DNA from 3 places in the Streptomyces sp. NPDC006435 genome. Region 2 is predicted to be linked to each of the others. Evidence: riboswitches for the same ligand, from Rfam matches in the RefSeq annotation. Region 2 holds a riboswitch; each other region holds the start of a gene.
The links. A riboswitch is a leader RNA that binds a small molecule or an ion and turns the genes downstream of it on or off. The one in region 2 is predicted to bind S-adenosylmethionine.
Positions count from the first base shown of each region.

Region 1: it holds a riboswitch for S-adenosylmethionine, as region 2 does, so the genes downstream of both, ABZZ04_RS27385 (hypothetical protein) here and thrC (threonine synthase) in region 2, are expected to answer to the same signal.
Region 3: it holds a riboswitch for S-adenosylmethionine, as region 2 does, so the genes downstream of both, ABZZ04_RS12715 (aminotransferase class V-fold PLP-dependent enzyme) here and thrC (threonine synthase) in region 2, are expected to answer to the same signal.

Region 1 covers NZ_JBEXPY010000032.1:32,818-36,963, forward strand. The annotation lists gene ABZZ04_RS27375 (cytochrome P450) at 1-512, shown strand, start outside; gene ABZZ04_RS27380 (cytochrome P450) at 509-1,768, shown strand; SAM riboswitch class IV at 1,885-1,994, shown strand; gene ABZZ04_RS27385 (hypothetical protein) at 2,043-2,450, shown strand; gene ABZZ04_RS27390 (DUF4232 domain-containing protein) at 2,485-3,021, opposite strand; gene ABZZ04_RS27395 (cytochrome P450) at 3,380-4,146, opposite strand, start outside.
Region 2 covers NZ_JBEXPY010000002.1:333,818-337,963, forward strand. The annotation lists gene thrC (threonine synthase) at 1-1,236, opposite strand, end outside; SAM riboswitch class I at 1,255-1,382, opposite strand; gene ABZZ04_RS03775 (glucosyl-3-phosphoglycerate synthase) at 1,537-2,499, shown strand; gene ABZZ04_RS03780 (trehalose-6-phosphate synthase) at 2,554-3,969, shown strand.
Region 3 covers NZ_JBEXPY010000009.1:105,693-109,838, forward strand. The annotation lists gene ABZZ04_RS12705 (cytochrome bc complex cytochrome b subunit) at 1-54, shown strand, start outside; gene trpD (anthranilate phosphoribosyltransferase) at 179-1,243, shown strand; SAM riboswitch class IV at 1,371-1,488, shown strand; gene ABZZ04_RS12715 (aminotransferase class V-fold PLP-dependent enzyme) at 1,664-3,040, shown strand; gene ABZZ04_RS12720 (Lrp/AsnC ligand binding domain-containing protein) at 3,120-3,401, opposite strand; gene ABZZ04_RS12725 (rhomboid family intramembrane serine protease) at 3,398-4,146, opposite strand, start outside.

The DNA of each region.
Region 1 (4,146 bases), on a different contig from region 2:
GGATCGGCAACTCGCTGCGCCTGATGCTCACCGACGACGAGTTCGCCGTGGCGCTCTCCGGCGGGCGGCACAGCGTCGCCGAAGCCATGAACGAGGTGCTCTGGGAGGAGTGCCCGACGCAGATCCTCGCCGGCCGCTGGGCGGCGCGCGACACCAGGCTGGGGGAGCGGAGCATCCGCGCCGGGGACATGCTGCTCCTCGGGCTGGGCGCCGCCAACACCGACCCGCACATCCGGCAGCACCTCTCGACCGCGGGAGGACCGTCGGGCCGCGGCGGCAACGCCGCGCACATGGCGTTCAGCCACGGCGAGTACCGCTGCCCCTTCCCCGCGCAGGAGATAGCCGAGATCATCGCCCGCACCGGGATCGAGGTGCTGCTCGACCGGCTGCCCGACCTGGAACTGTCCGTTCCCGCACGGGAATTGGTCCGACGACAGTCCGCCTTCCTGCGGGGGATGACCGCGCTGCCCGTCCGGTTCTCCCCCGTACGATCGACAGGAGACTTCCTTTGAACTGTCCGCACGCCGCCCGAGAAGACGCTTCGAACGGCCCGGTCCTGGTCGTCGACCCGCTGGTGAAGGACCTCGACGGCGAGACGGCACGCCTGCGCGACGCCGGTCCGCTCGCCAGGATCGAACTGCTCGGCGTACCGGCCCTGACCGTCACCCGGCACTCCCTGGCCCGCCAACTGCTCGTCGACCCACGGCTGGTGAAGGACATCGATGTCTGGGGCCTCTGGCAGCGCGGGGAGGTCACGCACGACTGGCCGCTGATCGGCATGATCGACGCCGGGCGCTCCATGTTCACCGTGGACGGCGCGGAACACCGGCGGCTGCGGACCAAGACCTCCCAGGCGCTCACCCCGCGCCGGCTGGAGGAGATACGCCCGGAGATAGAGAAGTTCACCGAGGAACTGCTCGACGCCCTCGCCGAGCACGGCGAGCGCAGCGAGGACGGGGTGGTCGACCTCAAGTCCGTGTTCGCACAGCCGCTGCCCATGCGGGTCGTCGGCATGCTGATGGGCGTGGACGAGGCCGAACACCCCATGCTGATGAAGCGGTACAAGGCGTTCTTCTCCATGCTCACGCCGCAGGAGGAGCGCCTGGCGCTGCTGGCCGAACTGGACGTTTTTTACACCGACCTCGTGCGCGAGAAGACCGTGCGGCCGACCGACGACCTCACCAGCGCGCTCATCCTGGCCGAGGAGGGCGGCGAACCGCTCACCGAGGAGGAGGTGGTGGGCAACCTCAAGGCGATGGTGGCGGCCGGTCACGAGACCACCATCGGACTGATCCTGAACGCCGTGCGGGCCCTGCTCACCCACCCCGACCAGCTGCGCAAGGTGCTCGACGGCGAGATCCCGTGGGAGACGGTGATCGAGGAGACCCTGCGCTGGGACACCCCCACCACCCATCTGCTGATGCGGTTCGCCACCGAGGACATCCAGGTGGGCGACGACGTGATCCCGAAGGGCGAGGGCGTGGTGATCTCCTACCGCGCCATCGGCCGCGACACCGAGCAGCACGGGGCGGACGCCGACGCGTTCGACGTCACCCGGCCGACGCCGATCCGGCACATGACCTTCGGCCACGGGCCGCACATCTGCCCCGGCGCGGCGCTCTCCCGCGTCGAGGCCGGCATCGCCCTGCCCGCGCTGTTCGAGCGTTTTCCCGCACTGCGGGCGGCCGTCCCGGACGAGGAGATCAGCAAACTGCCGGTGATGACGCAGAACGACATGGCGGCCTTCCCGGTCCTGCTGCACGGCTGACGGCCGACGGCCGACGGGTGGGTGGACGGCGGGTGGCGCGAGGAGGCCGGTGCCCTCGCCGGTACGGGCCCTGACCACCCGTCGGGCGGCACCGTCCGTGGGATACAGTCCTGGTGGGTCATGAGTTCCAGTGCGCAGCCCCGGCTGACTGGACGGCACCCCGCTCCGCTGCGGGTGCTCCGGGTGAGGACCTGCCCCGTGCGCGGCGTGCGGGGAACAGCGGACCGTCGGGGCAGAGCACCTGAGGTCCATGATCTCGGGAAGGCGAGAACCCATGCTCCCCCACCTCATCCCCGACGACGGCTGCTCCGGCCACGGTCCCGGTCACCACGTCCACTGGATCCACGCCAAGAAGTGCCACCAGGAGCCCGGCCAGGCCGTGGAGCTCCTGCTCACCTCGGGCGACGTCGCCGCCGACGGCTGGATCGGGCTGCGCCCCGCCTTCGACCACTCCGGGGAACTGCCGAAGGTGTGGACGCACGCCCCGGTGACCCTGACGGAACTGCTCGCCGGGCACCGCGGCCGCGTGTTCTGGCTGCCGAGGTGGCACGCCCTGAAGCTGGTGGACTCCGCAGGCCGTGCCACGGCGCTGGTCAACGTGGGTTTCGAGGGCGGCCCGCTGTGCGCGACGAGTACCCCCGACCCGCGGCGGACCGTCGGCGGCACGACCTACGGCCTGTAGCCGCAGGTCGGCCCGCCGTGCCCATGGCCGTCCGTCAGCCCACCGCGTCCGCGAGGGCGCGGTCCGCGGCGGCGCTCGACTCCTGCCACAGGGTGGTGATCGGCTCCCACACATGGACGCCCCCGGGCATGCCCACGGTGGCCCCGCTGAAGGTGACGCCCAGGTGGGAGGGGTCGGCCGCCACGGAGAGACTGTCGACGACACGGCCCTCGGAGGTCGCCGGGTCCGCGGTGCGGACGGCGGCGTAGGCCCGCTCGCCCGCGGAGAGCGTGTAGGGACCGCTCTCCGCGGGCGGCACGGTCTGGGCGGAGCCGTCCAGCCCCCTGAAGGTGATCGTCGGGATCCGGTCCACCACACATGCCCGGTTGCCGTGGTTGGTGACGTCGACACGGGCGACGTTCCGCTGTCCGCCGGGTGCGGCGTGCACGTCGAGGGCCTTCTCCTGGCATGTCGCGAGACGGCTCATCGTTCCGGCGGACGCGGTGCCGGCCGTCACCGACATCGCGGTGCCGGTCAGCGCCAGGGCTGCCGCGACGGAGAGGACGGGGGTGAGGGCGGAGCGGAGGCGCATGGTGTTTCTCCCGTTGGATCGACAGCCTGCGGATACGGCCTGACGGCCATGTGGGCCGGTACGGCCGACATGGACAGTGTGGACCGAATGACATGATCCCCGCGACAGATCGGACATATCGGTTCGGTATATCCGGTGCGCGGATGGTGCGCGGGCGGTGTGCGGATGACGCGCGGATGGTTCCCGGGCTGCGTCCGGGGCGGTGCGCGGGACGGCCGGCCGATTCCTTCCGGCCCGTTTCGGGCCGGGGCCACTTCGGGGGGATCCATGCGGCCCGGCGCCGATGACGGACGGCGCCCTCGCGTCGGGGCGGCCCTCGCGGGGCCCGGTCCCGGGTCCCGAGGGCCGCCCCGTGCCGTCACCGTGCCCGGAGCGTCGCCAGCACCTCCCGGTCCGGCTGCAGGGTCAGGCTCGGTACGGGGTCGATGGTGCCCGGGTCCACGTCCAGTTCGAAGCGGCGTGCCAGCACGGCCAGGATCAGCACCGCCTCGACCATCGCGAACCGGGTGCCCAGGCAGACCCGGGGGCCGCCGCCGAAGGGGAACCAGGCGTACTCCGCGATGTCGTCGCCCTCCTCGGGGTCCCAGCGCTCGGGGCGGAACTCCTCCGGCCCGGGGAACCACCGCGCGTCGCGGTGCGTCACCCACTGGCTGCTCCACACCCGGGTGCCCTGCGGCACCGGGACGCCGCCGATCCGCGCCCCCTCCTTGGCGACGCCGGTGACCAGCCAGATCGTCGGATAGAGCCGCAGCGTCTCCTTGACCACGGACTGGGTGTACGTCAGCCGGGAGTAGTCGTCGAACCCCGGCTCCCGGTCGCCGAGGACCCGGTCCAGTTCCTCGGTGAGCGCGGCGCGCGCCCGCGGGTTGCGGGACAGCAGGTACCAGGCCCACACCAGTGTGGAGCTGGTCGTCTCGTGCCCGCCGATGTACAGGGTGACCGTCTCGTCCCGGATCTCCCGGTCCGTGAGGTGCGCGCCCGTCTCGTCGATCGCGGTCAGCAGTCGGCTCAGCAGGTCGGGGCGCTCGTCCCCGCCGTCGCGGTGGCGGGCGACGACCCGGGCCACCTCGGCGTCGATGACCGCCGCGGCCTTCTTGATCCGGGCCCGGCCCGGCGTCGGCACCC
Region 2 (4,146 bases):
GGTCGCCTGCGAGGTGGCGGCCACCGCGTCGAGGGTCTTGAGGCCGTCGCCCGTGTTGAGGACGACGGTGGTCAGCGTCGGGTCGATGACACCGGCCTCGATGAGCTTCTTCGTCACGCCGACCGTCACCCCGCCCGCCGTCTCCGCGAAGATCCCCTCGGTGCGGGCCAGCAGCTTGATGGCGTCGACCACCTGCTCGTCGTCCACGTCCTCCACCGCGCCACCGGTGCGACGGGCGATGTCCAGGACGTACGGGCCGTCGGCCGGGTTGCCGATGGCGAGGGACTTGGCGATGGTGTTCGGCTTCTGCGGCCGCACGACGTCGTGACCGGCCTTGAAGGCGGCGGAGACCGGGGAGCAGCCCTCGGCCTGGGCGCCGAAGATCTTGTACGGCTTGTCCTCGACCAGGCCCAGCTTGATCAGCTCGCGCAACCCCTTGTCGATCTTCGTGAGCTGGGAGCCGGACGCGATCGGGATGACGATCTGGTCGGGCAGCCGCCAGCCGAGCTGCTCGCAGATCTCGTACGCCAGGGTCTTGGAGCCCTCGCCGTAGTACGGGCGGAGGTTGACGTTGACGAAGCCCCAGCCCTCGCCGAGCGGGTCGCCGATGAGCTCCGAGCAGAAGCGGTTGACGTCGTCGTAGTTGCCCTCGATGCCGACCAGCTCACCGCCGTACACCGCGGCCATGACGACCTTGCCCTGCTCCAGGTCGTGCGGGATGAACACGCAGGAGCGGAAGCCCGCGCGGGCGGCGGCGGCGCCCACCGCACCGGCGAGGTTGCCGGTGGAGGAGCAGGACAGGGTGGTGAAGCCGAAGGCGCGGGCGGCCTCGACGGCGATCGCGACGACCCGGTCCTTGAAGGAGTGCGTCGGGTTGCCGGAGTCGTCCTTGACGTACAGGCCGCCGGTGACGCCCAGCTCGCGGGCGAGGTTGTCGGCCTTGACCAGCTTGGTGAAGCCGGGGTTGATGTTGGGCTTGTCCGCGACGTCCGCGGGGACCGGCAGCAGCGGCGCGTAGCGCCAGATGTTGTTCGGGCCCGCCTCGATGCGCTTCCTCAGCTCGTCGGGGGAACCGCTCGGCAGGTCGTACGCCACTTCGAGCGGCCCGAAACAGGAGGCGCAGGCGAAGATGGGGCCGAGGTCGAAGCGCTCGCCGCACTCGCGGCAGGAAAGCGCCGCGGCGGGGCCGAGGTCGACGGAGGATTCGGTGTTCGCTGCAACAGTCTGCACAGCCATGATGGCGGAGGCCCTTTCTCCTCATCTTCCTTGTGACGCACTTCGCCACAAGACGGAATTGGCACCTTCCCCACCGTGTCCTCGCGGCCGGCAGGAGGGTTGCCGGGACTTCAACGGGCCGTTCCCTCAGTCCCTCTGGATGAGCTCTTTGGCACCGGATCTTCGATCCGGGCGTTTATTGGCAGATGGACCCCGACATGCGACGGTCATCCGCGTTGTTCAAGACTGTAACCGAAGCACCAGGCTGTCGAGACAGCAGTCCGAACCGCGAGATGGATCACATAACAGGGAGTATCGACCGTGCTGGAAGAGGTCGAACGCTGGCTGGCCGGGCGTTCCTGGTCGGCCGCCGACCGTCCGTTGGAGCGTCTGCTGGCCGCCAAGGCCGCGGACCCGCGCCGCGGGAGCGTGAGCGTGGTGCTGCCCGCGCTCGACGAGGAGGCGACGGTCGGCGACATCGTCACGACGATCCGGCGCGAGCTGATGGAGAAGGTCCATCTGGTGGACGAGCTCGTGGTGATCGACTCCGGTTCCACGGACGCCACCTCCCGGGTGGCCCGGGAGGCCGGCGCCCGGGTGGTGCACCGCGACTCGATACTCCCCCGGATACCCGCCGTGCCCGGCAAGGGCGAGGTGCTGTGGCGGTCCCTCCTGGTCACCGGCGGCGACATCGTCTGCTTCGTCGACGCCGACCTGAAGGACTTCTCGGCCGACTTCGTCTCCGGCATCGTCGGCCCGCTGCTGACCGACCCGGACGTGCAGTTCGTGAAGGCGATGTACGACCGCCCCTTCGGGGACGGCACCGGCGGGGCGGCGGCCCAGGGCGGCCGGGTGACCGAGCTGGTGGCCCGCCCGCTGCTGAATCTGCACTGGCCGCAGCTGGCCGGTTTCGTCCAGCCGCTGGGCGGCGAGTACGCCGTGCGCCGCTCCCTGCTCGAACAGCTGCCGTTCCCCGTCGGCTACGGGGTGGAGCTGGGGCTGCTGGTCGACGCGCTGCACACGGTGGGGCTGGACGCGCTGGCCCAGGTGGACGTGGGAGTGCGCAGGCACCGGCACCAGGACGGGCAGGCGCTGGGCCGGATGGCGGCAGCGATCTACCGGACCGCTCAACTGCGCCTGTCACGGGGCCACTTGGTGCGCCCCGCGCTCACCCAGTTCGAGCGGGGCCCGGACGGCTTCGTGCCGCGCACCCACGCCGTGGACACCGAGGAGCGGCCCCCGATGCGCGAGATCGAGGAGTACGTTTCGCGCCGCGCGGCCTGAACCGGCCCGACTTCGCACGTTTGGGCGGTTCGTGATCGGGCTAGATTCCGCAACATGGCCTCCGACCACGAAGCCCAGTCCCCTGCCCGTTCTCCTGCCCGGCCCTCCGCCCAGGTTCTCGTCGCCTCCAACCGCGGCCCGGTGTCGTACACCCTGGAAACGGACGGGTCGCTCGACGCGAGACGGGGCGGCGGGGGCCTGGTCTCCGGGCTGAGCGCCGTCGAGGACAAGCTGTGGGTGTGCGCCGCGCTCGGCGACGGGGACCGGGAGGCGGTCCGGCGCGGGGTCGGCGAGCCGGGCGTGCGGATGCTCGACATCGACGCGGACGTCCACGCGGACGCGTACAACGGCATCGCGAACTCGGTGCTCTGGTTCGTCCACCACATGCTGTACCAGACGCCGCTGGAGCCGGTCTTCGACGCGGGGTTCCGGCAGCAGTGGGCCTCGTTCGAGACCTACAACCGGGCCTTCGCCGAGGCGCTCGCCGAGGAGGCCGGGCCGGGCGCGGCGGTGCTGGTGCAGGACTACCACCTGGCGCTGGTGCCCGGCATGCTCCGCACGCTCCGCCCCGACCTGCGGATCGGGCACTTCTCGCACACCCCGTGGGCGCCCGTCGACTACTTCCGGCTGCTGCCCGACGACATCGCCGAGCAGTTGCTGCGCGGCATCCTGGGCGCGGACCGGGCCGCCTTCCTGACCCGGCGCTGGGCCGACGCGTTCGTCGACTGCTGCACCCGGATCGTGGGCGGCACCGGCCGGACCGAGGTCGGGGTGCACGGCCTCGGCGCGGACGCGGACTTCCTGCGTCGCCGCGCGCACGAGGCGGACGTGGACGAGCGGATGGCGGCACTGCGCGAGCAGGCCGGCCCCGGCCGGAGGACGATCGTACGGGTGGACCGGACGGAGCTCTCCAAGAACATCGTGCGCGGCCTGCTCGCCTACCGGGCGCTCCTCGACGACCGCCCCGAGTGGCGCGAGCGGGTGGTCCACGTGGCGTTCGCGTACCCCTCCCGGCAGGACCTCGCGGTGTACCGGGACTACACGGACGAGGTACGGCGGGTCGCCGACGAGATCAACACCGCGTACGGCACGGCGGGCTGGACTCCGGTGGTGCTGCACGTCAAGGACGACTTCGCCCGCTCGCTCGCCGCGTACCGGCTGGCCGACGTGGCACTCGTCAACCCGATCCGCGACGGCATGAACCTGGTCGCCAAGGAGATCCCGGTGGTCTCCGACCACGGCTGCGCGCTGGTGCTGTCGCGGGAGGCGGGGGCGTACGAGGAACTGGGCGGCGACGCGGTGGTGGTGAACCCGTACGACGTCTCCGCGACGGCGGCGGCGCTGCACGAGGCGCTGACGATGGCGGAGGACGAGCGGGCCGCGCGCACGGAACGGCTGGCCGCGGCGGCGGTCGCGCTGCCGCCGCAGCAGTGGTTCCTGGACCAGTTGGACGCGTTGCGGCGGGGCTGAGGGCCGGTACCGCAGGGCCGCCCCGGTCGGGCGGTCCTCGGCCATGTGGCCCCGGTCGTGCGGCGGCCCCGGGCGGTCCTCGGTCGTGCGGCCCCGGGCGGCTCAGATGTGTTCGGCCAGGGCCGCCAGGAAACCGACGACCGCGGCCGGGCCAATGCTCGGACGAGAACATCCTGA
Region 3 (4,146 bases), on a different contig from region 2:
AAGCCCACCGTCGAGGAGTACAAGGAGATCACCAGCGGCCACGGTCACCACTGATCGCCTGAACTGATCGCCACGGCAGGAGCCCCGTCCATGCGTTGGACGGGGCTCTTCGCCGTCCTCTTCCGATCGATAGGGTGGAGACGATCCTTTTACCGACTGTGGACCCCGGGAGCGGACCATGAACGTTGTGACCCCGATCGGCGGCGACAGCGTGGCGGACCGTTCCTGGCCCGGCGTGCTGAACCCCCTGCTGCGCGGCGAGAACCTCACCGCGGACGACACCGCCTGGGCGATGAACCGCATCATGAGCGGCGAGGCGACCGATGTGCAGACCGCCGGGTTCGCGGTGGCGCTGCGGGCCAAGGGCGAGACCATCGACGAGGTGACCGGCCTGGTGCGGGCGATGTACGAGCACGCCCACACCATCGAGGTGCCCGGCCGCACGGTCGACATCGTCGGCACCGGCGGCGACCTCGCCAAGACGGTCAACATCTCCACCATGTCGGCGATCGTCATCGCCGGCACCGGGGCCAAGGTCGTCAAGCACGGCAACCGCGCCTCGTCCTCGGCGAGCGGCGCCTCCGACGTACTGGAGAAGCTCGGCGTCAACCTGGACCTCTCCGCCCAGCGGGTCGTCGAGGTCGCCGAGGAGGCGGGCATCACCTTCTGCTTCGCGGTGCGCTTCCACCCCGCCCTGCGCCACGCGGCCAGGGCCCGCAAGGAGCTCGGCGCGCCGACCACGTTCAACATCCTCGGTCCGCTCACCAACCCGGCCCGGGTGCGTTCCCAGGCCATCGGCGTGGCCGACCCGAAGATGGCGCCCATCGTCGCCGGGGTGCTCGCCGAGCGCGGGAACTCCTCGCTGGTCTTCCGCGGCGACGACGGCCTGGACGAGCTGACGACGACCGCGACCTCGCGGGTCTGGGTGGTGCGGGACGGAGCCGTCCGCGAGGAGGCGTTCGACCCGCGCGACGTCGGTCTGGAGCTGGTGCCCGTGGAGGCGCTGCGCGGCGCGGACGCCTCGTACAACGCCGATGTGGCCCGCCGGCTGCTGGCGGGCGAGCGGGGGCCGGTGCGCGATGCCGTGCTGCTCAACTCGGCGGCGGCCCTGACGGCGCTGGACCCGACGGACGGCACGCTGAACGAGCAGCTCGCCGCCGGGATGGCGAAGGCGGCCGAGTCCATCGACTCGGGCGCGGCGGCGCGGACGCTGGAGCGCTGGGTGGCTGCCAGCAACGCCTGACAGCCCGCCGGGCGGGCATCGGCAGGTCCCGGCAGGCTTTCGAACGGGCGGAGAAGTGACGCAGGGCGCAGTCCGGATCCTGGACTGCGCCTTGCGCACGTCCGCGCGTATGGCAAGATGCTGGACAGGTCATGAGTGACAGCGACTACGGCCCCGGCCCGCTGTCCGGCAACCCTCCGTCCGTGGCGGGGTGCCCCGGGTGAAGACCAGGCCGTGGGCAGCGAGGTCCGCGGCAAGCGCGGGCCCCTCGGCATCTGTGAATGCCAACCCCCGGGGTCCTGGTCCCTAGGGAGCCTCTTGTGAGCACGCGAATGCGATAGGGCCGGCCGGCCCTCTTCCGCACACCCTTTTTCTCTTTCCGCCGCACTGCCGCGTGTCCGCCGGTGCGCGCTCTTCGCCTGCCTCTTACGGGAGTTCGCCATGTCTGTCCCCACCGCCGCCATCGACGAGTCGGTTTGTGCCCCCCTGCCCGTTCTGGGGGAGGATGTGACGGTTCCGCTGGTCACCGGCGGTGAAGTCGCCTACGCCGCCCTCGACTACGCCGCCAGCGCGCCCGCCCTGCGGCGCGTCTGGGACGACGTCGCCGCGTACGCCCCGTACTACGGCAGCGTCCACCGCGGCGCCGGCTACCTCTCCCAGCTCTCCACGGACCTCTTCGAGAACAGCCGCGCCACCGTCGCGGAGTTCCTCGGCTGCCGCGCGGACGACCAGGTGGTCTTCACCCGCTCGACCACCGACTCGCTGAACCTGCTGGCCGCGGCGCTCCCCGCCGACTGCCAGGTCTTCGTCTTCGAGACCGAGCACCACGCCTCGCTGCTGCCGTGGCGCGACGCGCGGGTGACCTACCTGAACGCCCCGCGCACCCCGGCCCAGGCCGTCGAGACGTTGGAGCGGGCCCTGGCCGCGCGTGACCCCTACGGTCCCGCGCTGGTCTGCGTCACCGGCGCCTCCAACGTCACCGGCGAGCTGTGGCCGGTCGGGGAGCTGGCGGCAGCCGCGCACGCGCACGGCGCCCGGATCGTGCTGGACGCCGCGCAGCTCGCCCCGCACCACCCCGTCGACATCGCCGAGCTGGACGTCGACTGGGTCGCCTTCTCCGGGCACAAGCTGTACGCGCCCTTCGGTTCCGGCGTGCTCGCCGGCCGGGCCGACTGGCTGCGGGAGGCCGAGCCCTACCTGGCCGGCGGCGGCGCCTCGCGCAAGGTCGCCCGCCGCACCGACGGCGGGGTGGACGTCGAGTGGCACACCACGGCCGCCCGGCACGAGGCCGGTTCCCCCAACGTCATCGGCGCGTACTCCATCGCCTCCGCCTGCAAGGCGCTGAAGGAGGCGGGCTTCGACACGCTGGTCGCCCGAGAGCAGCGCCTCGTCGCCGCGGTCCGGGCCGGTCTCGCGGGGATTCCCCAGGTCAAGGTGCTCTCGCTGTTCGGCGACGACGCCCCGCGGGTCGGCGTGATCTCCTTCGTGGTGGAGGGCTGGAACAGCTCGCACTTCGCCGCCGCGCTCTCCGCCGAGTACGGCATCGGGGTCCGCGACGGACTGTTCTGCGCCCACCCCCTGGTCCGCACCCTGCTGGGCAGCGACCCGCAGGAGGTCGGCGAGTGCGGCGCGCCCGAGGCCGAGCCGGGCGAGCGCTCCTTGAACGCGATCCGGGTGAGCTTCGGGGCCGGTACGCCGGACGAGCACATCGAGCGCTTCGTCCGCGCGGTCGAGGAGCTGGTGCGCGAGGGCGCCCAGTGGAAGTACCGCACCGAGGACGGCCGTTGCGTCCCGGACCGGGGCACCGCGCAGCACTGACCGGCACACAGCACTTCGGCGGGGTACGGGCGGCTTCCGCCCGTACCCCGCCGAAGTGTCACGTGGCGGTGATCCCCGCCTACGCGTCGAGCCCGATGGCGAAGGCCGCCTCCAGGTCGTGCTGCGAGTAGGTGCGGAACGCCACGTGGGTGTCGGTGGCCTCGACGCCGGGGATCCGGCTGATCCGGCCCGGGATGATGTCCGCCAGATCGTCGTGCTTGGCCACCCGGACCATGGCGATCAGGTCGTACGTACCGGTGACCGAGAAGACCTCGCTGACGCTGTCCAGCGCGGCGATGGACTCGGCGATCTCGGGAATCCGGTCCACGCTGGTTTTGATGAGCACGATCGCGGTGATCACGGCTGACGTTCTCCCTCGGTGGCCGCGGCTGGTGCCTTCACTCTATCCGTACGCCGGTAACGCCCCCAGGCGTAGAGGAAGCCGAGGGCGAAGCCCACCACATGGGCCAGATAGGCGACCCCGGGCCCTCCGCTGCCCGCGCCCTGGACCGCGAGCCACTGCAGGACGAACCAGAACACCAGCACGATCCAGGCCGGGAAGCGCAGCGGCAGGAAGAAGAGGAACGGGAACAGACTGGTCACCCGGGCCCTGGGGAACAGGTACAGGAACGCCCCGAGCACCGCCGAGATCGCCCCCGAGGCGCCGACGAGCGTCTGGTCGGACGTGGCGTGCGCGGCCGCGTAGGCGACCAGGGCGAGGTAGCCGCAGATGACGTAGAAGAAGGTGAACCCGATACGGCCCATGCGCTCCTCGGTCATTGCCCCGAACACGTACAGGAAGAGCATGTTGCCGAGCAGGTGCACCCAGCTGCCGTGCACGAAGAGGGCGGTGAGCGGGGTGAGCAGGACCCGCGCCGGGCCGTCCCACAGCTCGTTCGGGATCACGCCCCAGTGCTCGAAGTAGCCGGCCTGGGCGGCCAGCCGGGCGTCGGCGCCGCCGGGCACCGGGTTGAGGCCGGACAGCGGACTGATCACGAAGACCAGCGAGCACGCCGCGATCAGGGCGTGGGTCATCGGCGATCCGCCCAGGGCGACCGTCCGCAGGAATCCGCCGGCCGACCTGTCGGTCACAGTGCGCCGATCGA